DNA from 3 places in the Streptomyces sp. NPDC020731 genome. Region 1 is predicted to be linked to each of the others. Evidence: riboswitches for the same ligand, from Rfam matches in the RefSeq annotation. Region 1 holds a riboswitch; each other region holds the start of a gene.

Region 1 (10,322 bases):
CCTCGGTCAGACCGAGCTTCACGGCGGCGGCGCTCATCAGGTTGACGGCGACCGTCACGATCACCTCGACGGCCGGGACCTCGGCGATGTCGCGGGCCATGGCGTCGAAGTCGGGGTTGCCGGGGGTCTCGGGGGTGTCCGAGGGGGAGGTGTCACTCATGCCCCACACGATAGGCGCAGCGGGACGCCCCCTTGACGGCAGGAGGCGGGGACGGCCGGTTGGTGCGCCTCACCGGGAGCTGCTAACCTTGTGTAACGACCGGTCGGACCCGTATGCCTCGTGGCTCGCGTGTCCGGCCCACAAGTGGAGGCTTCGAACTCCCACCTGACCGCCCTCAGGGCGGCGGGTCACCGGTCAGGCGGTCCCGTCCCCGAGGCGGCGATCCGTCCGAAAGCGCGCCCCGCGGTCATCGCGGCGGTGTTCCGGTAGTTCGAGGAACCCCGCCTGTGATCGTCCGGGGCATTTTTTGTGCGCCGGTGCGGTTAGGTCTCACGAACAGAGACGTTACGCGGCTGTCCGCCAGACCGTCGCGTGGTGCTACCGAGGAGGATCCATCAGCGCCGAGCCCCGCATCAACGACCGGATTCGCGTTCCCGAGGTGCGACTTGTCGGCCCCAGCGGCGAGCAGGTCGGGATTGTCCCGCTTGCCAAGGCCCTGGAGCTTGCGCAGGAGTACGACCTCGACCTCGTCGAGGTCGCGGCGACCGCCCGTCCGCCCGTGTGCAAGCTCATGGACTACGGGAAGTTCAAGTACGAGTCGGCCATGAAGGCCCGTGAGGCGCGCAAGAACCAGGCGCACACGGTCATCAAGGAGATGAAGCTCCGGCCGAAGATCGACCCGCACGACTATGACACCAAGAAGGGTCACGTCGTCCGGTTCCTCAAGCAGGGCGACAAGGTCAAGATCACGATCATGTTCCGTGGTCGCGAGCAGTCCCGGCCGGAACTCGGCTACCGACTGCTGCAGCGTCTCGCGGAGGACGTGGCCGACCTCGGGTTCGTGGAGTCGAACCCGAAGCAGGACGGCCGCAACATGATCATGGTTCTCGGTCCGCACAAGAAGAAGACCGAGGCGATGGCCGAGGCTCGCCAGGCGCAGGAAGCCCGCAAGGCGGAGGCGAAGGCCAACCCCGGCCGTTCGATGAACGCCGCGGACCCCGACGCCGCGAACGCCGACGCTGCGAACGTCGACGCCGCGAATGCCGACGCCGCGAACGTCGACGCTCCGGCGGAGGCTTCCGCCGAGGCGTGACCCCCGGGGGACGCGAGTCCCCAGGACGTAACCGATACAAGTACGACGCTCCACCGTGCCCGGTTCTCATGGCCGGGCACCGGAGCGCCACCGACGAGGAGAGAACGGCGCTATGCCGAAGAACAAGTCGCACAGCGGTGCCAGCAAGCGCTTCAAGGTCACCGGCTCCGGCAAGGTGCTCCGTGAGCGCGCCGGCAAGCGCCACCTGCTCGAGCACAAGTCGTCCCGCGTGACGCGTCGCCTCACCGGCAACGCCGAGATGGCCCCGGGCGACGCCGCGAAGATCAAGAAGCTTCTCGGCAAGTGAGACCGGGCGCCCAGCGCCTGATCCACCTCCACCGGGACCCAATCGTTTCCGGGCCGTGTGAGGACAACCACGGCCCCGCTACAAGGAGTTAACAAGTGGCACGCGTCAAGCGGGCAGTCAACGCCCACAAGAAGCGCCGGGCGATCCTCGAGCAGGCCTCCGGCTACCGCGGTCAGCGCTCGCGCCTGTACCGCAAGGCCAAGGAGCAGGTCACCCACTCGCTGGTCTACAACTACAACGACCGCAAGAAGCGCAAGGGTGACTTCCGCCAGCTGTGGATCCAGCGCATCAACGCCGCTGCCCGCGCCAACGGCATCACGTACAACCGCTTCATCCAGGGTCTGAAGGCCGCGAACGTCGAGGTCGACCGCAAGATCCTGGCCGAGCTGGCCGTCAACGACGCGACCGCCTTCGCGGCGCTCGTCGAGGTTGCGCAGAAGGCGCTGCCGGCGGACGTGAACGCCCCCAAGGCGGCGTGAGCACTGCGTCGGCTTGAGACCGACGTGAGTTTCGAGGACCCGCAGGCTTCGTGGCTTGCGGGTCCTGCTGTTGCCGTTCGCCGGTCGGTCATCCGGCTGCGGGCCCGTTGCGGCCGGCCGCGCCCACGCGGCGGAGCCGCATGCCGACACAGCCCCGCCCCCGGGGACTGCACTGCCGCGTGTTGAGATCTCCCGAAGGTGAACAAGAAGATGCCCCCCGTCAGCCCCGAGCTGATTTCTCCCCGTTCCACCCGTGTGAGTGCCGCTCGTCGGCTCGGTAAGCGGAACTTCCGGGGAAAGGAGCGGCTGTTTCTCGCCGAGGGACCGCAGGCCGTGCGGGAGGCCGCTGCGCACCGGGGCGAGGACACCGCGACGCTCGTCGAACTGTTCGCCACCGTGGAGGCCGCCGAGCGGTACGCCGACATCGTCGGGGCGGCGCGGGATGCCGGGGCCCGGGTGCACCTGGCCTCCGAGGACGTCATCGCCGACATCTCCACCACCGTCACCCCGCAGGGGCTCGTCGGGGTGTGCCGGTTCCTGGACACGCCGTTCGAGGAGATCCTCGCCGCCCGGCCCAGGCTGGTCGCCGTCCTCGCCCACGTGCGCGACCCCGGGAACGCCGGCACCGTGCTGCGGTGCGCCGACGCCGCCGGAGCCGAGGCCGTCGTCCTCACCGACGCCTCCGTCGACCTGTACAACCCCAAGGCCGTCCGCGCCTCCGTCGGCTCCCTGTTCCATCTGCCCGTCGCCGTCGGCGTCCCCGTCGAACAGGCCGTGACCGGACTGCGGGACGCGGGCGTGCGGCTGCTCGCCGCCGACGGCGCCGGGGACCGCGACCTCGACGACGAGCTCGACAAGGGCACCATGGGCGGGCCCACCGCCTGGGTCTTCGGCAACGAGGCCTGGGGCCTGCCCGAGGAGACCCGCGCCCTCACCGATGCCGTCGTCCGCGTACCGATCCACGGAAAGGCGGAGAGCCTGAACCTCGCCACCGCCGCCGCCGTATGTCTCTACGCGTCGGCCCGTGCACAGCGCGCCGCCGGAGGGTGCCGCTCCGTCACCGGGAACTAGTAGGGTGACCAGCCCGGGGACCCTCCCCAAGCTCTCGGCAGGGCTCGAGCTCGGGGCGCCCCGGGGAAGTTCCGAGAGGTGGGGTACGGGGATGAGCGTCGGCACGAGCAGCGCACCGGGCGCACAGCGGGCGGCGCGCCCGCCCGCGCCCCGGCCCGGTGATCTCGCCGAACTCGGCATCGACCCCGACCAGTTGCCCGACGGACTGGTCGTCGCCGACGAGCACGGACGGGTGATCTGCTTCAACGCGGCAGCCGTCCGCATCGCGGCCGTCTCCGCCGAGCAGGCCCTCGGCCGGCCGCTGGAGACCGCCCTGCCGTTAGAGGACCTGGAGGGCCGCCGCTGGTGGCAGCTCACCGACCCCTACGGTGGCCTCGCCATCCGCGTCCGCCAGCCCGAACGCAACCTGCTGCTCCCCGGAGGCCGGGAAGTCCTCGTCTCCGCCCGCTACGTCCGCACCGGGCCCGCCGGTCCCGTCCGCCGCGTCGTCGTCACCCTGCGCGACACCGAGGCCCGCCGCCGCACCGAGCGCAGCCACGCCGAGCTGATCGCCACCGTCGCCCACGAACTGCGCTCCCCGCTCACCTCCGTCAAGGGCTTCACCGCCACCCTGCTCGCCAAGTGGGAGCGGTTCACCGACGACCAGAAACGGCTGATGCTGGAGACCGTCGACGCCGACGCCGACCGGGTCACCCGGCTCATCGCCGAGCTGCTCGACATATCCCGCATCGACTCCGGGCGCCTGGAGGTGCGCCGTCAGCCCGTCGACATCGGGGCCGCCGTCGGACGGCACATCCAGGCCTACGTCGCCGCCGGGCAGCAGGCCGACCGCTTCCTGCTGCGGGTGCAGCACCCGCTGCCCGACCTGTGGGCCGACCCCGACAAGGTCGACCAGGTGCTCAGCAACCTGCTGGAAAATGCGGTGCGGCACGGCGAGGGAACCGTCACCATCGACATCACGCCCTCGGTGTCCCCCCGTGAACGGGAGAACGCCGAGAACGCAGCTACGTCGGTCACGGTGAGCGACGAGGGGCCCGGCATTCCGGAGGAGTCCATGAACCGCGTCTTCACACGCTTCTGGCGGGGCAGCAAGCGCGGCGGGACGGGCCTCGGGCTGTACATCGTCAAGGGCATCGTCGAGGCCCACGGCGGCACCATCACGGTCGGACGCGCCCCCGAAGGCGGCGCGCAGTTCCGATTTACGTTGCCCGTGGCGGCACCCGCGTATCTCACCTGAGATCCGGGCCCGGCCCCACGGGCGCATTCGCTCACCACCACACCGTTAGACTCGGCCTTTGGCACCTTTGTGTCCCAAAAACCTGGACGCACCGTCCAGGAGTCGGTACGGGGACCATCAGCCCGGGGGCACCTCCCAGTGGTAGCTGGGGGACAATCGGAAGTACGGGAAGAGATGTCGGCACCGAATAAGTCGTACGACCCTGTCGAGGTCGAGACGTTGAAACCGGAAGAGATCGAGCGCATGCGGGACGAGGCGCTCGCCGCCTTCGCCGCTGCGGACTCCCTCGACGCGCTCCAGGAGGCCAAGGTCGCCCACACCGGCGGCACCTCCCCGCTGGCGCTGGCCAACCGAGAGATCGGCGCGTTGCCGCCGCACGCCAAGGCCGAGGCCGGCAAGCGCGTCGGCCAGGCGCGCGGTGCCGTGAACAAGGGCCTCGCCGCCCGCCAGACCGAACTCGAGGCCGAGCGCGACGCGCGCGTCCTGGTCGAGGAGGCCGTGGACGTCACGCTGCCCTACGACCGCGTCCCGGCCGGCGCCCGCCACCCGCTCACCACACTGTCGGAGCGCATCGAGGACGTCTTCGTGGCCATGGGCTACGAGGTCGCCGAGGGCCCCGAGGCCGAGGCCGAGTGGTTCAACTTCGACGCCCTGAACATCGGCCCGGACCACCCGGCCCGCGGCGAGGCCGACACGTTCTTCGTGGAAGGCCCCGAGGGCGGCACCGAGTCCGGTGTCGTGCTGCGCACCCACACCTCGCCCGTGCAGATCCGCTCGGCGCTCGACCGCGAGCTGCCGGTCTACGTGATCTGCCCCGGCCGCGTGTACCGCACCGACGAGCTGGACGCCACGCACACCCCCGTCTTCCACCAGGTCGAGCTGCTCGCCGTGGACGAGGGACTGACCATGGCGGACCTCAAGGGCACCCTGGACCACATGGTCCAGTCGCTGTTCGGCGCGGAGATGAAGACCCGGCTGCGGCCGAACTTCTTCCCCTTCACCGAGCCGAGCGCCGAGATGGACATGCTCTGCTACGTCTGCAAGGGCGCGTCCGTCGGCGACCCCGACCGGCCCTGCCGCACCTGCTCGTCCGAGGGATGGATCGAGCTCGGCGGCTGCGGCATGGTCAACCCGCGGGTGCTCACCGCCTGCGGCGTCGACCCGGAGAAGTACAGCGGCTTCGCCTTCGGGTTCGGCATCGAGCGGATGCTGATGTTCCGCCACAACGTCGAGGACATGCGAGACATGGTCGAGGGTGACGTCCGGTTCACCCGGCCGTTCGGGATGGAGATCTGATGCGGATCCCGCTTTCTTGGCTGCGGGAGTACGTCGACCTGCCGGCGACGGAGACCGGCCGTGACGTACAGGCCAAGCTCATTTCGGCCGGCCTGGAGGTCGAGACCGTCGAGCACCTCGGCGCCGACCTCAAGGGCCCCCTCGTCGTCGGCCAGGTACTGACCATTGAGGAGCTGGAGGGCTTCAAGAAGCCGATCCGCTTCTGCACGGTGAACGTGGGGCGGGCCAACGGCACCGGTGAGCCGCAGGAGATCGTCTGCGGCGCCCGCAACTTCGCCGTCGGCGACAAGGTCGTCGTGGTCCTCCCCGGCGCCACCCTGCCCGGCGGCTTCTCGATCAGCGCCCGCAAGACGTACGGCAGGACGTCCCACGGCATGATCTGCTCCGCCGACGAGCTGGGCATGGGCGACTGGGGGTCCCCCCGGACGGAGTCTGGGGGAGGCACGCACGGCATCATCGTGCTGCCGCCGGAGACCGAGGTCGCCAAGGACGCCATCGAGCTCCTCGAACTCGTCGACGAGGTCCTGGACATCGCCGTCACCGCCAACCGCGGCGACTGCCTCTCCCTCCGTGGCGTCGCCCGCGAGACCGCCATCGCCTACGGCCTGCCGCTGCGCGACCCGGCCCTCCTCGACGTGCCCGGCCCGAACGCGTTCGGCTACCCGGTGAAGGTGTCCGACCCGGCCGGCTGCGACCGCTTCACCGCCCGTACGGTGACCGGCCTCAGCCCCGAGGCGCGCTCCCCGATCTGGCTGAAGCGCCGGCTGCAGAAGGTCGGCATGCGCCCGATCTCGCTCGCCGTCGACGTCACCAACTACGTGATGATGGAGCTCGGCCAGCCGCTGCACGCCTACGACCGCTCCCTGGTCCAGGGCACCATCGGCGTGCGCCGGGCCGCCGAGGGCGAGAAGATCGTCACCCTCGACGGCGTCGAGCGCACGCTGCACGCCGAGGACCTCGTCATCACCGACGACCGCGGCCCCATCGGCCTCGCCGGCGTCATGGGCGGCGCCGACACGGAGATCGCGGACCACGGCGACACCGGGAACGCGACGAGTGACGTGGTCATCGAGGCCGCCCACTTCGACCAGGTGTCCGTCGCGCGCACCGCCCGCCGCCACAAGCTGTCCTCCGAGGCGTCCCGCCGCTTCGAGCGCGGCGTCGACCCGGCGGCCGCCGCCGCTGCCGCGCAGCGCACCGTCGACCTGCTGGTGCTGCTCGCGGGCGGCACCGCCGAGGCCGGCGTCACCGAGGTCGTCGCCCCGACCGCGCCGCACACCATCACCGCCCCGGCCGACCACCCGGACAAGGTCGCGGGCGTGGCGTACGGCCGCGAGACCGTCGTACGCCGCCTCCAGGAGGTCGGCTGCGACGTGTACGGGCAGGACGAGCTGATCGTCACCGTGCCGTCCTGGCGGCCCGACCTCACCGACCCGAACGACCTGGCCGAGGAGGTCATCCGGCTCGAGGGCTACGAGAACCTGCCCTCCACCCTGCCCAGGCCGCCCGCCGGCCGGGGTCTGACCGCCCGCCAGCGACTGCACCGCCGTATCGGCCGGGCCCTGGCCGGGGCCGGTTACGTCGAGGCGCTGAACTACCCGTTCGTCGGCGAGCAGGTCTTCGACCAGCTCGGCCTGGAGGCCGACGACCCGGCCCGCCGTGTCGTCAAGCTGGTCAACCCGCTCAGCGACGAGGAGCCCGCGCTGCGCACCACGCTGCTGCCGGGCCTGCTCGGCGCGCTGCGCCGCAACGACGGCCGGGGTTCGCACGACCTCGCGCTGTTCGAGACCGGCCTGGTCTTCCAGCCGCGCGAGGAGCAGCGGGTCGCCGCGAACCTGCCCGTCGACCGGCGGCCCAGCGAGGCGGACATCGCCGCGCTGAACGCCGCGCTGCCCGACCAGCCGCGGCACGTCGCCGTCGTGCTGACCGGCGCCCGCGAGCAGGCCGGCTGGTGGGGCAGGGGCCGCGCGGCCGACTGGGCCGACGCGGTCGAGGCCGCCCGGACCGTCGCCCGTGAGGCCGGCGCCGAACTGGGCGTCCGCAAGGGCCAGTACGGGCCGTGGCACCCGGGCCGCTGCGCCGAGCTGACCGTCACCGTCGACGGCGAGGACCGGATCATCGGCCACGCCGGCGAGCTGCACCCGCGCGTCCTGAAGACCCTGGGCCTGCCCGCGCGCAGCTGTGCGATGGAGCTGGACCTGGACGCCCTGGAGCAGGTCGGCGACGACACCCCGCAGGCGCCGGGCATCTCCACCTTCCCGGTCGCCACGCAGGACGTCGCGCTGGTCGTCGACGCGTTCGTGCCCGCCTCGGATGTCGAGGCGGCGCTGCGCGAGGGCGCCGGTGAACTGCTGGAGTCCATCCGCCTGTTCGACGTGTACGAGAACGCCGAGCAGCTCGGCGAGGGCCGCAAGTCCCTGGCGTACGCACTGCGGTTCCGTGCGACCGACCGCACGCTGACCGTCGACGAGGCGTCGGCGGCCCGCGAATCGGCGGTCACCCTCGCGGGCGACCGCACCGGGGCGGTCCTGAGGGGCTGATCCAGACCGTCGGGCCCCCTCGGCCGGCCCGTCCGGCGTTTGAGGACAAAGGGGGTCCGGGGGCGCAGCCCCCAGGGACGGGAAGGGGCGGCGGGGGCGAAAACCCCATGCCCGCCCCCGTCCGCCGCAGGGCCGACAACCACCGGGTTCCGGGGGGGGGGGGGGGGGGGGGGGGGGGGGGGGCCCCCCCCCCCCCCCCCCCCCCCCGCGGTCACCTCACCCGGCCGTACCAGACGCTGCGGGTCCAGATCTTCTGCAGGCGCACCACGTCCCCGGTCTTCGGGGCGTGCCAGATCTTGCCCTTACCCGCGTAGATGCCGACGTGGTAGACGTAGCTGCCCGAATGGAAGAACACCAGGTCTCCCGCCTTGCGGCTCTTGGCGGAGACGTGGCGCGTCTTGTTGTACTGCTGGGCGGCGGTGCGCGGCAGCTTCTTGCCCGCCTTCTTGAACGAGTACAGCGTCAGACCCGAGCAGTCGAACCTGTACGGCCCCGTGGCGCCCCACTTGTAGGGCGAGCCCTTCTTGGAGGCGGCGATGTGCAGCGCCTTGGTGGCCGAGGTCGCGGCGGCCGCCTCCGAGGCGGCTCCGGGGACCACGATGGAGCCGCCCACGGCGGCCAGGGTGAGGGCCGAGGCCGTGCCGGCCCGGGCCATGAGAGACGGGACACGATTGAGCGCAGTCATGCGCAACCCTTCGTCAGCCGCCTGTGAAGGATGACCTGTCGGATTCGGGCTGGCGAAGTTGCCCGGCCGCACACGTGCGGCTTCACCCCAAGGACTGCTCGGAACTGACGTCCCGGCGGCCCGTCGTGATTGGGTCCTCCACTCCTGCCGATCCACTCCTGTCGACCGGTCATCCGGGCGGCGGCAGGACTCGGCGTCCGCCCGGATCGCCCCGCCGCGGCGGCGGGGTCTTGTCGTCAGTCAGGGATCTTGGCTCATGACGCGATCGAAATCCCAACGGAACGTGGGATTTGTGTTGTTACTCACCACTCACCCGTTCGGGTGGACACCTCTCTGTTCGGACCTTCGCCGAGGCCCGGAGGAGCCGCGGACCAGGGATGAAAAGCACCGTTCCGGTCGTGCGGTACGTGCGTTGCGCAACTTCGAGGGCTCGAAAACAGCAGGTTCGTCTACGCCGGACGGGGGTACGCCGTTCGGTCCGTTTCAACCCCGGCCGGGGTGCACCGCCGGCCGGGGCCGCTGTCCGGCGCCCGCGGGCGTCAACTGCCGGGGTCCGGCGGCAGTGTGACCCTGGCCGTGCGCCGTTCGCCGTCCAGCGCCCGCAGGGCCCGGGCCAGCGTGCCGGAGTGCAGTTCGCTCTCGCCGCGCCGGTGCATCAGGGTCAGCGCGTCGCGCAGCGCGACGGCCTTGCCGACCAGCGCCTGAGCCGCGCGCAGTCCGCGGTAGGTGTCACCGCCCAGGGCCGGGTTGACCCGGCCGAGCAGGTCGACGGCCTCGAGGTAACGGTCGATCAGCTCGGCCTCCGCGCGGGTCAGCGCGGGCAGCGGCGGCAGCTCCGGTGGCAGCATCCGCGGCTCACCTCGTGCCGGTGACGGGGGAGGTGCTCCTGCGGCCGGGCACGATCCGGTCCGCCAGGCCGTACTCCACCGCCGCCTGCGCGTCGAGGACCTTGTCCCGCTCGACGTCCGCCCGGACCCGCTCCGCGGTGCGGCCCGTGTGCCGGACCAGGATCTCCCCCATCCGTGACCGGACACGGGTCGACTCCTCGGCCCGGATCACCGGATCGCCGGCCTGTCCCTCGACCGGCTCCGGGAGGGAGGGCTGACGGAGCACCAGACGGGAGCCGGGCAGCAGCAGTCGCTTGCCCGGGGTGCCGGCGGCCAGCAGCAGCGCGGCGGCGCCCTCCGCCCGGCCCAGGCAGACCGTCTCCACGTCGCAGGAGACGTGGCGCAGCGTGTCGTAGATCGCCGACATGGCGTGGAAGGAGCCGCCGGGGGAGTTGACGTAGAGCGAGATGTCCCGGTCGGGGGAGTGGTGCTCCAGGTACATGAACTGCGCCATGACGTCGTTGGCGGAGGTCTCGTCGATCTGTGTCCCGAGGATGACGATCCGTTCCTCGAGCAGCTTCGAGCAGGGGTCCGGCGTCCGGTTCCCCGATGCCGTGCGTTCGGTGA
Region 2 (10,322 bases), on a different contig from region 1:
TGCGCCGGCTGGTCAGCAAGGCGTTCACCCCGCGCCGGGTCGCCGAGTTCGCGCCCCGCGTGCAGGAGCTCACCGACGGGCTCATCGACCGGTTCGCGGACAGTGGCTCCGCCGACCTGATCCACGAGTTTGCCTTCCCCCTCCCCATCTACGCCATCTGCGACCTGCTCGGCGTCCCGAGCGAGGACCAGGACGACTTCCGGGACTGGGCGGGCATGATGATCCGTCACGGCGGCGGCCCGCGCGGCGGGGTCGCCCGGTCCGTGAAGAAGATGCGCGGCTACCTTGCCGAGCTGATCCACCGCAAGCGCGAGGCGCTCCCCGCCGAACCCGCCCCCGGCGAGGACCTCATCTCCGGCCTCATCCGCGCCTCCGACCACGGTGAGCACCTCACCGAGAACGAGGCCGCCGCCATGGCGTTCATCCTGTTGTTCGCCGGTTTCGAGACCACCGTCAACCTGATCGGCAACGGCACCTACGCCCTGCTCACCCACCCCGGACAGCGTGACCGCCTGCAGCGGAGCCTCGTCGCCGGGGAGCGCGGGCTGCTGGAGACCGGTGTCGAGGAGCTCCTGCGTTACGACGGCCCCGTGGAGCTCGCCACCTGGCGGTTCGCCACCGAGCCGGTCACCATCGGCGGGCAGCGCATCGCGGCCGGCGACCCCGTCCTCGTCGTACTCGCCGCCGCGGACCGGGACCCGGAGCGGTTCGCCGACCCGGACGTGCTCGACCTCGGCCGGCGCGACAACCAGCATCTGGGATACGGCCACGGCGTCCACTACTGCCTGGGCGCCCCGCTGGCCCGCCTGGAGGGCCGGACCGCGCTCGCCACCCTGCTGACCCGTCTGCCGGACCTGCGGCTCGCGGTGGAACCGGCCGAACTCCGTTGGCGGGGCGGGCTCATCATGCGCGGACTGCGCACGCTCCCGGTGGAGTTCACTCCTCCGCGGAAGTGACGGACGGAACCGCCGTCCGCCGTGCCCCCGAGCGGACCAGCGCAAACATGACGCGCTCTCAACTCTGTGATCTTCACGTGATCTGCGCGGCATGAACTTGTGACAAGTGATCGTCTGCGGATACGTTCACCCATCAAGTGCGGCACATCGGGTTCCACTCGCCGCGCCGGTCATTGCTGTCTTGTGAAAGGTCTCCGCATGCTCTCCGGGAACGGTCGGCACCGTCGCCCCCGCCAGGCTCCGGCTCTCCTCGTCGCGGCCGGAGTGACCGGCTCCGCCATCGCGATCCCGCTCCTCGGAGCCGGTAGCGCCAGCGCGGCCGACGGCGCGACCTGGGACCGGGTCGCCGAATGTGAAAGTGGTGGCTCCTGGAGCCAGAACACCGGCAACGGCTACTACGGCGGCCTGCAGTTGACCCAGGACGACTGGGAGAACTACGGCGGTCTGGACTACGCGACCAGCGCCGACCAGGCCAGCCGCGGCCAGCAGATAGCCGTGGCCGAGAGGATCCTCGCCCAGCAGGGGGTCGGCGCGTGGCGCACCTGCGGACTGACGGCGGGCCTCAGCCAGGGCTCGACGTCGGCCGACATCGACACGGGCGTGGCGGAGGACTCGACCTCGGACGCATCGGACTCTTCGGACTCGTCCGGATCATCGGAATCCGGGAATCCGTCTGTCTCGTCCTCTCCGTCGTCCGGCGCCAAGGGATCGGACGACGGAGAGGACGAGGCCGGTGAATCGGCCAAGCCCGGCAAGTCGAGCGACTCGGACGCGGATTCGGACAACGGCTCCGACGGCGGATCCGGCACCTCCCCCTCCGCCTCGGCCACTCCCAAGAGTGACGAGTCGGACAAGTCCGGGCAGGCCACCGGCTCTTCCGAGCTCACCGACGCCGAGGGCACCGGCCCCGGCCGCCATCGCGGCACCGGTGCCGAGGAGGGTGAGGCGGAGGACCGTACGTCGGAATCGTCCGGCCGGCACGCCTCGCGCGGCACCGACGCCTCGCGCGATGCCGCCGACGGCTCGTACACCGTGCGCACCGGGGACAGCCTCTCGTCCATCGCCGACTCCCTTGAGCTCGACGGCGGATGGCGGTCGCTCTATACCGAGAACGAGCAGGTCGTCGGCGTCGACCCGGACCTCATCCTGCCGGGTCAGGAGCTTGAGGTCGGGGTCGAACCGGGCGAAAAGTGACGCCCGAAAGGGCGTGTGTCCGGCGGTGGTTGACGTCATGATTCGCGGTGAATGTCCGGTTTAAAGGGCGTGAGAGATAGGTCTCAGAAGCCCTGATCGTCTTTGAATTTCCGCGGATCGCGTGTCTACGGTCGTGACCGCTCGCCACCGCGGGCCCCGGCTGCCGCCACGCCGAATCCTGCCAGTGGCAGCACGGGAACAGTCGTCGCGTCATGCGCCGTAGGCAGGAGCGGGGGACCCAAGGTAAGTGTCCTTTCCGGTGGTTGACACCGGATCGGGCTTGGGGTGAAGCCGCGTCCCGTGAGGGACGTGGCCGGGCAACTCAACCGGCCCGAACCCGACAGCTCACCTCGTAGGCGTCGGTGAGGGGATCCAACCATGCTGTTTTCCGGCAAGGGCAAGCACCGTCGTCCGTCCAAGGCCACCCGCGCGATCGCCGTCGCCGGTGTCGCCTCCGCCGCCGTCGCCGCCCCGCTGATGGCGGCCGGCACCGCCTCCGCCGCCACCGCCTCCGAGTGGGACGCCGTCGCCCAGTGCGAGTCCGGCGGCAACTGGTCCATCAACACCGGCAACGGCTACTACGGCGGTCTGCAGTTCTCCGCCTCCACCTGGGCCGCGTACGGCGGCACGCAGTACGCCTCCAGCGCCGACCAGGCCGGCAAGGCGCAGCAAATCGAGATCGCCGAGAAGGTCCTCGCGGGCCAGGGCAAGGGCGCCTGGCCGGTCTGCGGCACGGGCCTGTCCAACGCCGCCTACACCGGCTCCTCCTCGAACGAGTCCTCGAACGGCTCTTCGGCGGGCTCCTCGCAGAGCACCGGTTCCACCGAGACCCGTGAGACCGAGCAGAAGGCCTCCCGCTCCGCCGAGCGCCCGGCCGCCGAGCAGAAGACCGAGAAGAAGACCGTCACCACCCCGACCGGCGAGAAGGTCGAGAAGGGCGACGGCGAGTACAAGGTCGTCAAGGGCGACACCCTCAGCTCCATCGCCGCCGAGCGCGACGTCGAGGGCGGCTGGGCCGAGCTGTTCGAGCTGAACGACGACATCGTCGACGACGCCGACCTCATCTACCCGGGCCAGCAGCTGCACCTCAAGTAAGCGGCTGCCCCCTGCTCCCCGCCCCGGTGCGTCTTCCCCCGTACGCACCGGGGCGGGGTTTTTCACGGCCGGGTTTCCGGAAACCGCTTTGTTCCGTTCGGAAACAATTTACTCTCGGTTCTGTCCACGGGGCGGGCGACCGGCTGGCCGATCGCCCGGAGCCGGTTAGGCTCGGTCTCGCAAGACCCTCCGGGGTCCTGCTCACCCGCGTCACATCCATGAAGGAGATGCTCGTGCCGTCCATCGACGTCGTCGTAGCCCGGGAAATCCTGGACTCCCGAGGCAACCCCACGGTCGAGGTCGAGGTCGGCCTCGACGACGGCAGCACGGGTCGTGCCGCCGTCCCGTCCGGCGCCTCCACCGGCGCCTTCGAGGCCATCGAACTCCGTGACGGCGATGCCAACCGTTACCTGGGCAAGGGCGTCGAGAAGGCCGTCCTGGCCGTCATCGAGCAGATCGGCCCGGAACTCGTCGGCTACGACGCCACCGAGCAGCGCCTGATCGACCAGGCGATGTTCGACCTGGACGCCACCGACAACAAGGGATCGCTGGGCGCCAACGCCATCCTCGGTGTCTCGCTCGCCGTCGCCCACGCCGCCTCCGAGGCGTCGGACCTGCCGCTCTTCCGCTACCTGGGCGGCCCCAACGCGCACCTGCTGCCGGTGCCGATGATGAACATCCTGAACGGCGGCTCGCACGCCGACTCCAACGTGGACATCCAGGAGTTCATGATCGCCCCGATCGGCGCGGAGTCCTTCTCCGAGGCCCTGCGCTGGGGCGCCGAGGTCTACCACACCCTGAAGAAGGTCCTGAAGAGCAAGGGCCTGGCCACCGGCCTCGGCGACGAGGGCGGCTTCGCCCCGAACCTCGGCTCCAACCGCGAGGCCCTCGACCTCATCCTCGAGGCCGTCAAGGAGGCCGGCTACACCCCCGGCGAGCAGATCGCCCTCGCGCTCGACGTCGCCGCGTCCGAGTTCTACAAGGACGGCTCCTACACCTTCGAGGGCAAGACGCGCACGGCCGCCGAGATGACCGAGTACTACGCCGAGCTCGTCGACGCGTACCCGCTCGTCTCCATCGAGGACCCGCTGTTCGAGGACGACTGGGAGGGCTGGAAGGTCCTCACCGACAAGCTCGGTGACAAGGTCCAGATCGTCGGCGACGACCTGTTCGTCACCAACCCCGAGCGCCTCGCCCGCGGCATCGAGGAGGGCGCCGCCAACGCCCTGCTGGTCAAGGTCAACCAGATCGGCTCGCTGACCGAGACCCTGGACGCCGTCGAGCTGGCCCAGCGCAACGGCTTCAAGTGCATGATGTCCCACCGCTCCGGCGAGACCGAGGACGTCACCATCGCCGACCTGGCCGTCGCCACCAACTGCGGTCAGATCAAGACCGGCGCCCCGGCCCGCTCCGAGCGCGTCGCCAAGTACAACCAGCTGCTGCGCATCGAGGAGATCCTCGACGACGCCGCGGTGTACGCCGGCCGCAGCGCGTTCCCCCGCTTCAAGGGCTGAGCACCGCTCCGGTAGGCAGCGTCGTACGTACGTCCCCGTACCCGGTCCCGTACCGTGTGCGGGGACGTACGCGCGTATGACGGTGAGCGAGAGGCGGGAACATGGCGGTCAAGGACCGGGACCGTTTCTCCACCGCGACCAGGATCCGGCTGATCGGTGAGCAGACCGCGGCCCGGGTCTACCGCTCGCAGACCAAACGCCAGGCCCGCCGCTCCCGGCTGACCGGCCGGGCGGCGCTGCTCGCCCTGGTGGTCTGCTCCCTGATCGTCGCCCTCGCCTATCCCATGCGGCAGTACGTCTCCCAGCGCGCGGACATCGCCGACCTCCAGCAGGAGCAGGACGAGACCCGCCGACGGGTCGAACGGCTGCGCGACATGAAGGCCCGCTGGCAGGACGACGCCTACGCCGAGCAGGAGATCCGCCGGCGGCTGCACTACGTCATGCCCGGCGAGACCGGCTACATCGTCATCGACCCGGGTACGGCGGAGAAGTCCCGTACCGATCTCGAAGCCGCCGACCGCCCCTGGTACGCGAACGTCTGGGACGGTGTCGACAAGGCCGACGCCGCCGCCGACCAGTGACCCTTCGCAGAAAGCCGTAGAAAGACAGTATGGAAACGCCCCCGCCCACGACTCCCCGCACCGAGCCCACCGACGCGGACGTCGAGGCCTTCAAGCAGCAGCTCGGGCGGCCCCCGCGCGGGCTGCGCGCCATCGCGCACCGCTGCCCCTGTGGGCAGCCGGACGTCGTGGAGACCGCGCCGAGGCTGCCCGACGGCACCCCCTTCCCGACGCTCTACTACCTCACCTGCCCGAAGGCGAACTCCGCGATCGGGACGCTGGAGGCGAACGGCGTGATGAAGGAGATGACGGAGCGGCTGGCCACCGACCCGGAGCTGGCGGCCGCGTACCGCGCGGCGCACGAGGACTACGTCCGGCGCCGTGACGAGATCGAGGAGCTCAAGAACTTCCCCAGCGCGGGCGGCATGCCGGACCGCGTGAAGTGCCTGCACGTGCTGGTCGCCCACTCGCTGGCCGCGGGCCCCGGGGTCAACCCGCTGGGCGACGAGGCGCTGGCGATGCTGCCGGAGTGGTGGCGCAAGGGCGCCTGCGTGACGCTGCCCGCGAAGGAGGACGGCCGGTGACCCGGGTCGCCGCCGTCGACTGCGGTACGAACTCCATCCGGCTGCTGGTGGCCGACGCCGACCCCGTGACGGGTGAACTCACCGAACTGGACCGGCGGATGACGATCGTGCGGCTCGGCCAGGGTGTCGACCGCACGGGCCGGCTGGCGCCCGAGGCGCTGGAGCGGACGTTCGCCGCCTGCCGTGAGTACGCGGAGATCATCAGGAAGCACGGCGCGGAGCACCTGCGCTTCGTCGCCACCTCCGCCTCCCGTGACGCCGAGAACCGCGACGAGTTCGTGCGCGGGGTGCGGGACATCCTGGGCGTGGAGCCCGAGGTCGTCACCGGTGACCAGGAGGCCGGGTTCTCCTTCACCGGGGCCACCAAGGAGCTGACGGGCCGGACCGACCTGCACCGCCCGTTCCTGGTCGTGGACATCGGCGGCGGCTCGACCGAGTTCGTCGTCGGTGACGACCACGTCCGCGCCGCCCGCTCCGTGGACGTCGGCTGCGTACGGATGACCGAGCGGCACCTGGTGCGGGACGGGGCCGTGACGGACCCGCCGGCCGAGGAGCAGATCGCGGCGATGCGCGCCGACATCGAGGCCGCCCTCGACCAGGCCGAGGAGACGGTCCCGCTGCGCGAGGCGCGCACCCTGGTCGGTCTGGCCGGCTCGGTCACGACCGTGTCGGCGATCGCCCAGGACCTCCCCGAGTACGACTCCGGGGCCATCCACCACTCCCGCGTCTCCCGCGACCGTGTCCGCGAGATCACCGGGTGGCTGCTGCGCTCCACCCACGCGGAGCGCGCGGCGGTGCCCTCCATGCATCCGGGCCGGGTCGACGTGATCGGCGCCGGGGCGCTGGTCCTTCTCTCGATCATGGAGCGGATCGGCGCGGAGGAGGTCGTGGTGTCGGAGCACGACATCCTCGACGGCATCGCCTGGTCCGTGACCCGGGCCCCCTTCACCGCTGATCAGTAGCACTCCACTGAGCAGTCGGGACAGCGTTTGAGCGGCGTCCGGGGGGCCTGTCGGGCCCTCCGGCGGGGCCTCGCCGGGAAAGTTCGTGAAGTTCTTCACAAGGAATCGGCCCCGGGAGAACGAAGAACTGAATCCGGTTGACCCGTTCGGGCCCTCAACACCCCTTTGAACACGTTCAGAAGATGGCGGCGGGTGTTTTGTCGGGGGTGGTCGCGACGACCCGCCGACCGGCCTCACGGCGCCTCCTGATGGACAGAGAGGCAGCTCACGCGGCATTGACAACGTCCCGAACGGGGTGCCGGTTCCCGCTTCGCTCTGTGATCTGGATCAAGAAGCGGAGGATGGTAACACAGGCCCTGTCGAAGCTTGTGAAGGGGCGCACGAGGTACCCCCCTGAGGCGGGTGGATACTCGATGGCATGAGCACCACGGAGCGTCCCAGGATCCTCGTAGTAGGCGGTGGGTACGTAGGCCTGTACGCAGCTCGGCGCATCCAGAAGAAGATGCGTTACGGCGAGGCGACCGTCACCGTCGTCGACCCGCGGTCGTACATGACCTACCAGCCCTTCCTCCCCGAAGCCGCCGCCGGCAGCATCTCCCCCCGGCACGTCGTCGTCCCGCTGCGACGCGTGCTTCCCAAGGCGGAGGTCCTCACCGGTCGGGTCACCACCATCGACCAGGAGCGCAAGGTCGCCACGGTCGCCCCGCTGGTCGGCGAGGCGTACGAGCTGCCCTTCGACTACCTGGTCATCGCGATGGGCGCGGTCTCCCGCACCTTCCCGATCCCCGGCCTCGCCGAGCAGGGCATCGGCATGAAGGGCATCGAGGAGGCCATCGGCCTGCGCAACCACGTCCTCGAGCAGCTCGACAAGGCCGACTCCACCACGGACGAGGAGATCCGGCGCAAGGCGCTCACCTTCGTCTTCGTGGGCGGCGGCTTCGCCGGCGCGGAGACCATCGGCGAGGTCGAGGACATGGCCCGCGACGCCGCCAAGTACTACAAGAACGTGTCCCGCGAGGACATGCGCTTCATCCTCGTCGACGCCGCCGACAAGATCCTCCCCGAGGTCGGTCCCAAGCTCGGCGCGTACGGCAAGGAGCACCTCGAGAGCCGCGGCGTCGAGGTCTACCTGTCCACGTCGATGGACTCCTGCGTCGACGGCCACGTGGTGCTGAAGAACGGCCTCGAGGTCGACTCCCACACGATCGTGTGGACGGCGGGCGTCAAGCCGAACCCGGCGCTGTCCCGCTTCGGTCTGCCGCTGGGTCCGCGCGGTCACGTCGACACCGAGCCGACGCTCCAGGTCAAGGGCACCGACTACATCTGGGCCGCGGGCGACAACGCCCAGGTTCCGGACCTCGTCGGCCGCAAGGCCGGCAACGAGAACGCCTGGTGCCCGCCGAACGCCCAGCACGCGCTGCGCCAGGCCAAGGTCCTCGGCGACAACGTGGTCTCCGGCATGCGGGGCTTCCCGCAGAAGGAGTACAGCCACGCCAACAAGGGCGCGGTGGCGGGCCTCGGCCTGCACAAGGGCGTGGCGATGATCGTCATGGGCAAGATGAAGATCAAGCTCAAGGGCCGGCTCGCCTGGTACATGCACCGTGGCTACCACGGCATGGCGATGCCGACCTTCAACCGCAAGATCCGCGTCTTCGCCGACTGGACCCTCGGCATGTTCCTCAAGCGCGAGGTCGTGTCCCTGGGTGCGATCGAGTCGCCGCGCGAGGAGTTCTACGAGGCGGCGAAGCCGGCGCCGGCCCCGGCGGCCGTCAAGCAGGAACCGAAGAAGACCGAGGCCAAGGCTTCCTGACCCCCGGTCACCGAACTGCCCGAAGGGGCCGCCCGCCATCCGTGGTGCGGGCGGCCCCTTCGGCGTCACCGAGCGGCCGACCGGTCCGGCCCACCCGCGCGGCTCGGTGGGCCGGGAGGCCGTCGTCCCGGGCGGACCTCCGCCGGGCCGCCGGTGCGCGTGCGATTCGGGGTCCGTCCATCCCCGCCTTCGAGCGCAACCGCATCGGCCTCGACCGGGTCCTCGCCGTCAGAACCCCCGCGTCCGGCGCCTGCGCCCTCCCCTGCGCCGCCCGCACCCGGAACCGGCCCGCACGCGACGACGGGCCCCGTTCCACCCGGAACGGGGCCCGCGCCACAGCCACGACTCCTGCCCGGCTACTCGGCCTTGATCGCCTGCAGCATGTTCAGCCGGGCCGCCCGCCGGGCCGGCCACAGCGCCGCCAGCACACCCACCACCGCGGCCAGCAGCAGGAAGACCCCCATCCGGGCCCAGGGCAGGACCAGTTCGTACGTCGCCATCCTCGCCCCCACCAGCTCACCGGCCGCCCAGCCGAAGAACACGCCCAGACCGAGACCGAGCACCGCGCCGAACAGCGAGATCACCAGGGACTCCAGCCGGACCATCCGCTTGATGCCCTTGCGGTCCAGGCCGATCGCCCGCAGCATGCCGATCTCCTGGGAGCGCTCGAACACCGACATCGCCAGGGTGTTGATGACGCCGATGACCGCCACGATCACCGCCATCGCCAGCAGGCCGTAGACCATGTTCAGGATCAGGGTGAACATCTTCGCGATCTCGTTGGAGAGGTCCTGCTTGTCCTGGACCTTGATCGCAGGGTTGGTGCCGAGGGTCTTCTCCAGCGCGTCCTTCGCCGCGTCGGACGTGCCGTCGGCGGTCTTCACCATGACCATCATGTCGGCCGGTTCCGACTCGTGCGGGTCGAGGATCGCGGTGTCGATCATGATGCCGCTGATCATCTCGTTGGCCTGGTAGACACCGGAGACCGTGAGCTTCTGCTTCTCGCCGTCCTCGTAGGCGACGGTGAAGGCCGAACCGGCCTTCCAGCCGTACGACTTCGCGGTGTCCTCGTCCACGACGACCCGCGTGCCGCCGACCTCGAAGGCGCCCTGCGCGACCGGGAACTCGGTCAGCTCGCCGATCGTGGCGCCGTTCACACCGGTCAGGTACTCGGTCTCGCCGTCGATGCGGACGTCCGCGTTGCGCATCGGGCTGACGGCGGTGACGTCGCCGGCCTGCCTCAGCTTCTTCTCGACGTCCGGCGACAGCGAGTGCCCGTTCGCCATGGACACCATGTAGTCCGCCTCGATCGCGGCGGCCGCCATCTTGTCGATGGACTTCTGCAGACTGCCGGCCATCACCGTCATACCGGTGATCAGGGTGAGCCCGATCATCAGCGCGGACGCGGTGGCGGCGGTACGGCGCGGGTTGCGCACCGAGTTCTGCCGGGCCAGCTTGCCGGAGACCCCGAAGACGCGCAGCACCGGGGCCGCGGCGGCGATCAGCGGACGGGACAGCAACGGCGTCAGGATGAAGACGCCGATGATCAGCAGGACGGCGCCGAGCCCCATGGGGGCCTGGCCGTCGGCGCCTTCCATCGTCGTGGCCGCGAGGACCACCGCGACACCGGCCGCCGAGAACAGCGCG
Region 3 (10,322 bases), on a different contig from region 1:
CGGCGGTGCCTGGGGCTCCGGCGGGGCGTCGGCCACGGCCTGGGCGGCGATGTGGTCGGGGCTGGGCGCACCACGCCGCCGGGACCAGTACCCGGCGCCGGCGAGCAGCAGGGACAGTATGACGGCGAAGCTCAGCACTCCGTCGTTGCTCAGCATGGTGAGGAAGACGCCGCAGCCGACCAGCGCGAACAGCACGGCCGTCAGGGTGTGGCCGTCGACCCGGCCGGTCAGCAGCCGGCGGATCTCGTTCTCCTCCTCGTCCTCGTACGGGACGAAGAGCCAGGCGAAGCCGTAGAAGATGAGGCCGATGCCGCCGGTGGCGGACAGGACCGCGAGTGTGATCCGGAAGATCACCGGGTCCATGTCGCACTGCCGGCCGAGCCCCGCGCACACCCCGCCGAGCATCCGGTGCCGGCGGTCGCGCCGGAAGCGTCCGCTCTCGTCGGCCGGCTCCGGTGCCGGGGCGGTCGCTCCCTCCGGGGCGGAGACGGGTCCCGGACCCGTCGCGGCGTGCTGGTGATCGGTCATGGGTCCATGGTGACGGTCGAGCCGCCGTGGCGGCAGTCGGTACGACCCTGGCCGGACCCTGATATCGGCCCCCGAGTGGGGCCGGGGGAGCGTTCGACGGACCCGGCCCGTGGAGATCAGGGGAGTCTCCGGGACCGACCCTGATGCTCCGGTACCCCGGGCGTGTGACCATCGTTGGCATGTCGGAAGCCGCAGCAGCGCCACTCGCCGAGCCGCGGCCGCCGCGCAAGCTCTACCGCAGCAGTGACGGACGCTGGCTCGGTGGTGTGGCGCGGGGGCTCGCCGGACACCTCGGGCTGCCCGTAATCTGGGTGCGTCTCGTCTTCGTCGGTCTGTTCATGGCCGACGGTCTCGGCGCGCTGCTGTACGCCGCGTTCTGGTTCTTCGTACCGCTGGGCGTCGGCGGTGTGGACGCGCAGAAGCCGCCCTCACTGGTGACGACGGAGGCCTCGCCGGACGGCCGGCGCAGACTCGTCACCCGGAAACCGGACAAGGGGCAGATCGTCGCCCTGCTCCTCATGGTCGTCGTGGCCATGATCTTCGTGGGCAATGTGAACCTGACCAACGGGGCCAGGGCCTATCTCTGGCCGACCGTGCTGGTCGGTGCGGGCGTCGCCCTGGTCTGGCGGCAGGCGGACAACGCCCGCCGGGCCCGCTGGATGGAGGTCGGCCGCCGCCGGCGCACGGTCACGCTGCTGCGGGCCGTGGCCGGTGTGCTGTTGGTGACGGCGGGCGCCTCGGGCATCTTCGTCCTGCGGGGCTCCGGCAGCCACCTCGGCTCGGTGCTCCAGGCGGCCCTCGCGGTCCTCGTCGGCATAACCCTCCTCGCCGGCCCCTATCTGGTGCGCATGACGCAGGACCTCTCCGAGGAGCGTCTGATGCGCATCCGGGCGCAGGAACGCGCGGAGGTCGCCGCCCACGTCCACGACTCGGTGCTGCACACCCTCACCCTGATCCAGCGCAACGCGGACAACGCGGGCGAGGTGCGCCGCCTGGCCCGGGCCCAGGAGCGCGACCTGCGCGCCTGGCTCTACAAGCCGGAGGGCAACGGCAAGGACGAGGACGACGAACCCACCACGCTCGCCGAGGCGGTGAAGCGCAATGCCGCCGAGGTGGAGGACAAGCACGGGGTCCCCATCGAGGTCGTGGTCGTCGGCGACTGCCCGCTCGACGAGAGAATCGGCGCACAGATGCAGGCCGCGCGCGAAGCGATGGTCAATGCCGCCAAGTACGGTGGCGAGGGAGGCGCGGTGCAGGTCTACGCCGAAGTCGAGGGAAGGACGGTCTTCGTGTCCGTCCGGGACCGCGGCCCCGGCTTCGACCTGGACTCGATACCCGCCGACCGCATGGGCGTCAGAGAATCGATCATCGGCCGCATGGAGCGCAACGGCGGCACGGCGCGGCTGCGCGCGGTGCCGGACGGCGGCACGGAGGTCGAGCTGGAGATGGAGATGGAGAAGACGTCATGAGCGAGCCGACCGAGGCGAAGGGGGCCGAGTCCATGGAGCCGGCCGGCAGCACCGCCGGGCGTCATGTGCGTGTCGTCCTCGTCGACGATCACCGCATGTTCCGCACGGGGGTCCAGGCGGAGATAGGGCAGACCGAGCAGACCGGTGTCGAGGTGGTCGGCGAGGCCGCCGACGTCGATCAGGCGGTCACGGTCATCACCGCGACCCGGCCCGAGGTGGTCCTGCTCGATGTGCACCTGCCCGGTGGCGGCGGTGTCGAAGTGCTGCGCCGTTGCGCCCCGTTGATGGGTGACGCCGAGCAGCCGGTCCGTTTCCTCGCCCTGTCCGTGTCGGACGCGGCGGAGGACGTGATCGGGGTGATCCGGGGCGGTGCGCGCGGATACGTGACCAAGACGATCACCGGGACCGACCTGGTCGACTCGATCTTCCGGGTGCAGGAGGGGGACGCGGTCTTCTCGCCGCGTCTGGCCGGCTTCGTCCTGGACGCCTTCGCCTCGACCGACGCCCCGCCGGTCGACGAGGACATGGACCGCCTCACCCAGCGCGAGCGGGAGGTACTGCGGCTGATCGCCCGGGGCTACGCCTACAAGGAGATCGCCAAGCAGCTGTTCATCTCGGTGAAGACGGTCGAGTCCCACGTCTCGGCGGTCCTGCGCAAGCTCCAGCTGTCCAACCGCCACGAACTGACCCGCTGGGCGACGGCGCGGCGACTGGTCTGAACGGGCCGTTCAGACCACGCGCGTGGCGCCCGCGAAGGGCATCTCGTCGATGGGGGCCACGCGGACCGGGGCCGAGGGGTTCGGGGCGTGGATCATGCGGCCGTCGCCGACGTAGATGCCGACGTGACTGATGCCGGAGTAGAAGAAGACCAGGTCCCCGGGGCGGAGTTCGGAGCGGGGGATGCGGCGGCCCGCGTCGATCTGGGCGTAGGTCGTGCGGGGCAGGGAGACGCCGGCGGAGCGGTACGCGGCCTGCATGAGACCCGAGCAGTCGAAGGCGTTCGGGCCGGTCGCGCCCCAGACGTAAGGGCTGCCGAGCTTGGCGTAGGCGTAGGAGACGGCCTCCGCCGCACGGGGGCCGGGGGCCGCGAGGGCGTCCCGGGTGTCCGCCGAGGCGCGTGGGGCGCGGCCGGTGCCGTCGGTGAGCGCCGCGCGTTGCCCGGGGGTCAGCCGGGACAGCAGCCGGCGGGCGGCGGTCAGCTTGGTGTCGACCGTCTTCTTGTGCCGCTCGAGCTCGGCGCGGCGGGCCGTCAGCGATTTCACCTCGACGCGTGCGGCGCCGCGCAACTGCTCGATCTCCCGGAGCTGTGTGCGTACGCGCCCCACCGCCGCCTGCCGGCGGCTGCCCGCCCGTTCGGCGAGCGCGGCGCCGTCCAGGTAGCCGTCCGGGTCCTCGGAGAGGAAGAGCTGCAGGGCGGGGTCCAGGCCGCCGCCGCGGTACTGCGCCGCCGCGACCGAGCCCAGGGCGTCCCGCGCGGAGTTGAGCCGGTCCTTCCTGCGGGCCGCCTCGTCCTGCAGATCGCGCAGCCGACGCCGGGCCGACTCGGCTTTCTCCTTGGCGCCGTTGTACTTCTCGGTGGCGGCCTCCGCCTCCCGGTAGAGCTTGTGCACATCGGCCTTGATCCGGTCCGGTGTCAGCTGCGGTTCGGCGTGTCCCGTCCCGTCGAAGCCGGTCGCGGTGGCCGCGCCGGCGAGGGCGAGGGCGGCGGCCACGCGGGTCGTGGTGCCGCCCGCCGTGCGCTGTCGGGTCCTGCGGTGCGCTGCCACCTGGACTCCCGTCCTTTCCGACGACCGCGCGGAGCGGACTGCCGTCCGGCGGTCCGGCGGCGGGGGTGCACAGGGGGAGCCGTCCGCCGCCGGACCTTCTCGGCGGTGGTGTCCGGTTGCCGCCCCTGGACCGGGCGGCGGTGGAGAGCCGGTCACCTGGGGGAGGACGCTAGGCCCGGCCGCGTGGTCCCGGTAACGGGTTGTGCGGAAGTGGCGTGAGCGGACCGTCGAGTGACCTCAAGTGACCAGGATCCCGTTCCGGCTTCGTCACCTTCACTCAGGGTGATGACCGATATGCCGGAGGAGCGGTGGATGAGGGCGCCGGAGTGCTACGAGGTGGCTGTGGCTAGGCTCCGGCCTCATGGACGTACTCATCCACCTCTTCGTCGGTCTGCACATCATCGGCATCGCGTCGCTCCTCGGTGGTTTCCTCACCCAGATGAAGGCGATGGGCCGGGGCACCGCCCGGTTCGTCCCCGCGATGCTGCACGGTGCGCTGACGATGCTGGTCACCGGTGTGGTCCTGGTCGGCCTCAACCAGGCCCAGGACTACTCCGTCGACAACATCAAGATCGGCGTGAAGCTGGCCCTGCTGATCGTGATCCTCGGCCTGGTCTATGTGAAGCGGGACGAGGAGAAGGTGGACAAGGGCCTGTTCGGCCTGGTCGGTCTGCTGACCACGGCGAACGTCTTCATCGCGGTGCTGTGGACCTGATGCCCTTCGCCCGGCGCCGCGTGTCGTAGCGCCGGGCGGCGTGTCCCCGGGCAGGTCAGGCGGGGCGCACCACGCTGTGGATCGAGGACTCGCCGTCGTAGTAGATCGACTCCTCGCGGACGTACGTGCCGGGCTTCGGCGCGTGGATCATCATCCCGTTGCCGATGTAGATGCCCACGTGGGTGACGTCGTCGTAGAAGAAGACCAGGTCACCGGGCTGGGCCTGGGAGACGGGGACCGTCGTGCCCGCGTCGACCTGGTCGTAGGTGGTGCGCGGGAGGGTGACGCCGGCGGCCTTCCAGGCGGCCTGGGTGAGGCCGGAGCAGTCATAGGAGCCGGGGCCTGTGGCGCCCCAGACGTACGGCTTGCCGATCTGCGCGCGGGCGAAGGCGAGGGCCTTCTCGGCCTTGGTGGCGTACGAGGAGCCGGTGGACGGCGCGGTGGTCGAGCCGGCGGATCCGGAGGTGCTGCCCGACGTGCCGCTGTCCTGCCGGGCGGCGGCCTTCTCCTGGGTCTTCTGCTGCTCCGCCTGCTGCTCGGCGAGCTCGGCGGCCTTGCGGGCGGCCTCCTGCTGCTTCTTCTCCTCGATCGCCGCGAGCCGCGCCTTCTCCTCGGCGGTCAGCTTCGACATCAGCTTGCGCGCGTCGGTGAGCTTCTTCTGGACGGTGGCCTTGGCCGTCTTCAGGTCGCCCTGGGACTCGGTGAGCGTCTCGAGGCTCTCGGTGGCCTCCTGGCGCTTCCTCATCGTCTCGGACTGCTGGGTGACGTAGTCGTCGACCGCTTCCTTCTGGCGGCCGGTCATCCGGTCCATCAGCTGGGACCGGTCGAAGAAGTCCTGCGGAGTGTCCGCGAGCAGGAAGGTCGCGGTGTCGGGGACACCGACGCCGGTCCGGTACTGGGCGGCGGCGAAGGAGCCCAGTTCCTCCCGCGCGTCGTTGAGCTTCTGGGTGCGCTTGGCCACGTCGTCGAGGAGGGTGCCGACCTGCTTGCGCTGCTTCGCGGTCTTCTCCTTGGCCGCGTTGTACTTGTCGGTCGCCGACTCCGCCTGGCGGTAGAGCTCGTCGACCTTCTTCTCGACCTCCTCCAGGCTGGGCTTGCCGTCGTCGGAGGGGGCGGCGCCCGCCGTCTGGGACAGCAGGGCCACGGAGGTCAGGGCGGCCGTGGCGAGGGCCGGGGTCCGTATGCCTGCCACGCGCGCGCCGGGGGTGCGCGACTTGCGGTGCGACGCCAAGGGAGGCGACTCCTTCCGATGCTCCGCCTACCGGGTTAGCTGTCGGGTTCGGGCGGGTGATTCGGAAGGGTTGCCCTACGGCCGCTCCGCGAGGGAGTGGGCCGATTCACCCCATGGTCTCGGTGGGTCCCCGGCTCCGGCTGCCGCGATCGGCAGGGACGGACTCGGCGGAGGCCGTGCGGCCCGGCGGGGTTCGCCGGTGGGGGTCGTACGGCCCGCCCGCACCGTAGCCAACTGGTGTGGCCCTTGTGAAGGTTGACGGGTGATATGCCCGATACATTTTCGTGACCTCACGTGTGGGGTCACTCAGGGTGAGGCAGTGGTTCTGGAGGGTGCACACCCTGCCCCGGCTGCCGGAAAGCGGGGATGTTCCCGGGGTGGCCCCGGGTTGTCGGTGGAGCGCCCTAGACTCGGAGAGCGATGAGCAGCCTCTTTGACGACAGCTTCCTGGCGGACCTCCAGGCCCGGCGGGGCCCCGCGGACGAGCCCCCGCCACCGCCCGAGGACGAGCACGTACCGGAGCAGATTCCGGACGACCTGTTCGGCGGGAGATTCGACGTGCCGCCGGACAGGGACGCCTACTACCGCGACGGCGCCCCGCGCCCGGTGATCGACGCCGCCGCGTTGCTGGAGGGGCTGAACGAAAACCAGCGTGCCGCCGTCGCGCACTCCGGCTCCCCGCTGCTCATCGTGGCCGGTGCCGGCTCCGGCAAGACCCGCGTGCTCACCCACCGCATCGCCCATCTGCTGGCCGAGCGGAACGTCCATCCGGGCCAGATCCTCGCGATCACCTTCACCAACAAGGCCGCGGGCGAGATGAAGGAGCGTGTCGAGCAGCTCGTCGGCCCGCGCGCGGGCGCCATGTGGGTCATGACGTTCCACAGCGCGTGCGTGCGCATCCTGCGCCGTGAGAGCAGGAAGCTCGGCTTCACGTCGTCGTTCTCGATCTACGACGCCGCCGACTCCAAGCGTCTGATGGCCCTGGTCTGCCGCGACCTGGACCTCGACCCCAAGCGCTTCCCGCCGAAGTCCTTCAGCGCCAAGATCAGCAACCTGAAGAACGAGCTGATCGACGAGGAGGACTTCGCCGCCCGGGCGGCCGACGGCTTCGAGAAGACCCTCGCCCAGGCCTACGCGCTCTACCAGTCGCGGCTGCGCGAGGCGAACGCGCTGGACTTCGACGACCTGATCATGACGACGGTCAATCTGCTCCGCGCCTTCCCGGACGTCGCCGAGCACTACCGTCGCCGCTTCCGGCACGTCATGGTGGACGAGTACCAGGACACCAACCACGCCCAGTACGCCCTGGTGCGTGAGCTCGTCGGCACCGCCGGGCACCCCGCCGGCGCACCGTCCGAGACCGAGGTCCCGCCCGCCGAGCTGTGCGTGGTCGGTGACGCCGACCAGTCGATCTACGCCTTCCGCGGCGCGACGATCCGCAACATCCTCCAGTTCGAGGAGGACTACCCGGACGCGACCACGATCCTGCTGGAGCAGAACTACCGTTCCACGCAGACCATCCTGAGCGCGGCCAACGCCGTCATCGAGCGCAACGAGTCGCGCCGCCCCAAGAACCTGTGGACCAACGCCGGCGCGGGCGCGCGGATCACCGGGTACGTCGCGGACACCGAGCACGACGAGGCCCAGTTCGTCGCCGACGAGATAGACCGCCTCACCGACGCGGGCGAGGCGAAGGCGGGTGACGTCGCCGTCTTCTACCGCACCAACGCCCAGTCCCGTGTCTTCGAGGAGATCTTCATCCGCGTCGGCTTGCCCTACAAGGTCGTCGGCGGCGTCCGCTTCTACGAGCGCAAGGAGGTCCGGGACGTCCTGGCCTATCTGCGGGTGCTCGCCAACCCCGAGGACTCGGTGCCGCTGCGCCGCATCCTCAACGTCCCCAAGCGGGGCATCGGCGACCGTGCGGAGGCCATGATCGACGCCCTCGCGCAGCGCGAGAAGATCAGCTTCCCGCAGGCGCTGAGGCGCGTCGACGAGGCGTACGGCATGGCCGCGCGGTCGTCGAACGCGGTCAAGCGGTTCAACACGCTGATGGAGGACCTGCGTACGGTCGTCGAGTCCGGGGCGGGCCCGGCGACGGTCCTGGAGGCGATCCTGGAACGCACCGGTTACCTCGCCGAGCTGCAGGCCTCCACCGACCCGCAGGACGAGACCCGGATCGAGAACCTCCAGGAACTCGCGGCTGTCGCCCTGGAGTTCGAGCAGGAGCGCGGCGAGGGCGAGTCCGTGGTGCTGTCCGACTTCCTGGAGCGGGTCGCCCTGGTCGCCGACTCCGACCAGATCCCCGACGAGGACGAGGACGGCTCCGGCGTCATCACCCTGATGACCCTGCACACCGCCAAGGGCCTGGAGTTCCCGGTGGTCTTCCTCACCGGCATGGAGGACGGCGTCTTCCCGCACATGCGCGCCCTCGGCCAGACCAAGGAGCTGGAGGAGGAGCGGCGCCTGGCGTACGTCGGCATCACGCGCGCGCGTGAGCGGCTGTACCTGACCCGGTCGACGCTGCGCAGCGCGTGGGGTCAGCCGTCCTACAACCCGCCCTCGCGGTTCCTGGAGGAGATCCCGGCCACCCATCTGGAGTGGAAGCGGACGGGAGCGAGCGCGTCCGTGTCCTCCGGTCCGGTGTCGGGAGTGGCGGCTTCGCTGTCGTCGTCCCGTTCCCGCTCGTCGGCGTCGGGCGCCTCAGGTTTCGCCACCCGGCGGACCGCGGAGAAGCCCGTGGTGTCGGTGGCGGTCGGGGACCGGGTCACCCACGACCAGTTCGGCCTCGGCACCGTGGTCGCGGTGAAGGGCACGGGTGGGAACGCGGAGGCGACGATCGACTTCGGGGACACCAAGCCCAAGCGGCTGCTGCTGCGGTACGCGCCGGTGGAGAAGCTGTAGCCGCGGGCCTCGACCCGTCGGGGGTTGGTCCTACGACGGGTCGAGGCCGTGGCTGCGGAACCAGGCGAGCGGATCGATCGCCGAGCCGCCGCCGGGGCGGACCTCGAAGTGCAGGTGCGGACCGGTCGAATTGCCGGAGTCCCCGGAGAAGGCGATCGGGTCGCCGGCCTTCACGGTCGTACCGGAGGCGACCTGGTAGCTGGAGAGGTGGCAGTACCACGTCTCCGTGCCGTCCTTCGCCGTCACGATCATCATGTTGCCGTAGGCGGAGTTGAGCTGCGTGCGCACCGTGCCGTCGGTGGCGGCCATCACCGTCGCGCCGTACAGGACGGGGAAGTCGATGCCGGTGTGGACGGACATCCAGTTGATGCCGGACTGGCCGTAGTAGGCGCTGAGGCCGTGCTGCGCGACCGGGAGCGCGAACTTCGGCCGCAGCCGCTCCTTGCGGGCCGCCTCCTGCGCGGCCGCCTTGCGGTCGGCCTCCTGCTGCGCCTTGAGGTCGATGCGCTCCTGGGTGCGGCTGGCCCGGTCGGCGAAGTCGTCGGCGCCGGCGGCGAGGCTCTCCAGCTGGGTGTCCAGCTTGATGTTGGCGGTGGACGGTTTCACCGGCTGGACGTCCGCCGCGGTCGTCGCCGTCTCCTGGCCGCCGTCGTCGGTCAGGTCGCCGACCGAGGCCGCGGCGATACCGGCGACACCCATCACGCACGCCGAGGGCACGGCCACCGTCAGCAGCGCGGAGCGCTTGGCGGGCGTACGGCGGCGGGAACGGGACCCGGCGCGTGAGGCCGCGCGCGGCGCCGGGGCGGGAACGGTCTCCTCCTGCTCTTCGAGCAGGTGCACCGCGGGCAGCTCACCGGTGTCGGCCGGCCCGTCGGCGGCGGGAGCCTCGTAGGGCTCCTGGTCGAACGGCTCGGCCCGGTGCTCGTAGGACTCGGCCTGCGGCTCATAGGGGCCGGACGCGGGCGCCGGGGCGGCGGTGTCGCCGCCGTCGGAGTTCCACTGCGTGGCGTCGTAGACACCGCTGTCGAAGGTCTGCGTGCCCCAGTCCCACTGCTGGGTCCGGTCGGCGGGGTTCCCGGCCTGATCGGCCTGGAGCCACTCACCGGAATCCCACTGGCCGCTGGTCTCCGGGGAGGTGGCCTGCGGCGGGATCACCGGCATCGGGTGATGGCCGGTGGTCCAGGCGGTCGCGTCGTAGCCGCCGGTGTCGTACGCGGACGGGCACGGGGTGGCGTACGTGTCGTACTGCCCGGTGTCGTGACCATGCGCGGGCCAGTGCCCGGTCTCGTACGCGCCCGTGTCGTGGCCGCCGCCGGGGAGGTCGCCGAAGAGGGGGTCGGTGGCGAAGCTTCCGGTGGGGTGGCCGCCGGTCCCGAAATGAGTGGCGTCGTAACCGCCGTACGTGGTGAAGTCGCCGTACTGGGCTTCCTGGGTGCCGTACGACGCATGGGGCGCCGGATCGGCGTCGGAAGCCGGAGCCGGGTCCATGGTCCCCGACGGGTGACGGTCGTTCACCAACTTCTCTTTCGCCTCGACAACAGGGGCTGCCAGAGCAGTGCGGCGACTGTACCCGGCGGTATGCGGGCACGACAATCTTCCGCAGGTTTCACGCGCGCAGGAAACGGGCAATCGGTCGTCTTTTGGCGGACGACGGGCGCGGTCTTGGCTTTTTGTTCGAGGTTTGTTCGAGATGGTGGACGGGTCGACGGCGG

The links. Region 1 has a riboswitch for cyclic di-AMP ahead of ACH4VX_RS20790 (C40 family peptidase). Riboswitches for the same ligand answer to the same signal wherever they lie in the genome.
Region 2: it holds a riboswitch for cyclic di-AMP, as region 1 does, so the genes downstream of both, ACH4VX_RS15815 (transglycosylase family protein) here and ACH4VX_RS20790 (C40 family peptidase) in region 1, are expected to answer to the same signal.
Region 3: it holds a riboswitch for cyclic di-AMP, as region 1 does, so the genes downstream of both, ACH4VX_RS10130 (NlpC/P60 family protein) here and ACH4VX_RS20790 (C40 family peptidase) in region 1, are expected to answer to the same signal.

The regions. Positions count from the first base shown of each region.
Region 1 covers NZ_JBIRTN010000013.1:21,143-31,464, reverse strand. The annotation lists gene ACH4VX_RS20830 (DUF1844 domain-containing protein) at 1-160, opposite strand, end outside; gene infC (translation initiation factor IF-3) at 555-1,253, shown strand; gene rpmI (50S ribosomal protein L35) at 1,366-1,560, shown strand; gene rplT (50S ribosomal protein L20) at 1,656-2,039, shown strand; gene ACH4VX_RS20810 (TrmH family RNA methyltransferase) at 2,250-3,110, shown strand; gene ACH4VX_RS20805 (ATP-binding protein) at 3,202-4,347, shown strand; gene pheS (phenylalanine--tRNA ligase subunit alpha) at 4,522-5,643, shown strand; gene pheT (phenylalanine--tRNA ligase subunit beta) at 5,643-8,183, shown strand; gene ACH4VX_RS20790 (C40 family peptidase) at 8,395-8,868, opposite strand; cyclic di-AMP (ydaO/yuaA leader) riboswitch at 8,872-9,074, opposite strand; gene ACH4VX_RS20785 (hypothetical protein) at 9,408-9,716, opposite strand; gene ACH4VX_RS20780 (ATP-dependent Clp protease proteolytic subunit) at 9,724-10,322, opposite strand, start outside.
Region 2 covers NZ_JBIRTN010000009.1:86,139-96,460, reverse strand. The annotation lists gene ACH4VX_RS15825 (cytochrome P450) at 1-956, shown strand, start outside; gene ACH4VX_RS15820 (transglycosylase family protein) at 1,155-2,150, shown strand; cyclic di-AMP (ydaO/yuaA leader) riboswitch at 2,356-2,524, shown strand; gene ACH4VX_RS15815 (transglycosylase family protein) at 2,529-3,245, shown strand; gene eno (phosphopyruvate hydratase) at 3,479-4,759, shown strand; gene ACH4VX_RS15805 (septum formation initiator family protein) at 4,861-5,340, shown strand; gene ACH4VX_RS15800 (DUF501 domain-containing protein) at 5,370-5,903, shown strand; gene ACH4VX_RS15795 (exopolyphosphatase) at 5,900-6,865, shown strand; gene ACH4VX_RS15790 (NAD(P)/FAD-dependent oxidoreductase) at 7,284-8,675, shown strand; gene ACH4VX_RS15785 (ABC transporter permease) at 9,032-10,322, opposite strand, start outside.
Region 3 covers NZ_JBIRTN010000005.1:248,206-258,527, forward strand. The annotation lists gene ACH4VX_RS10105 (PspC domain-containing protein) at 1-528, opposite strand, end outside; gene ACH4VX_RS10110 (PspC domain-containing protein) at 708-1,997, shown strand; gene ACH4VX_RS10115 (LuxR C-terminal-related transcriptional regulator) at 1,994-2,716, shown strand; gene ACH4VX_RS10120 (NlpC/P60 family protein) at 2,726-3,763, opposite strand; gene ACH4VX_RS10125 (hypothetical protein) at 4,125-4,478, shown strand; gene ACH4VX_RS10130 (NlpC/P60 family protein) at 4,534-5,709, opposite strand; cyclic di-AMP (ydaO/yuaA leader) riboswitch at 5,717-5,874, opposite strand; gene pcrA (DNA helicase PcrA) at 6,130-8,610, shown strand; gene ACH4VX_RS10140 (M23 family metallopeptidase) at 8,641-10,098, opposite strand.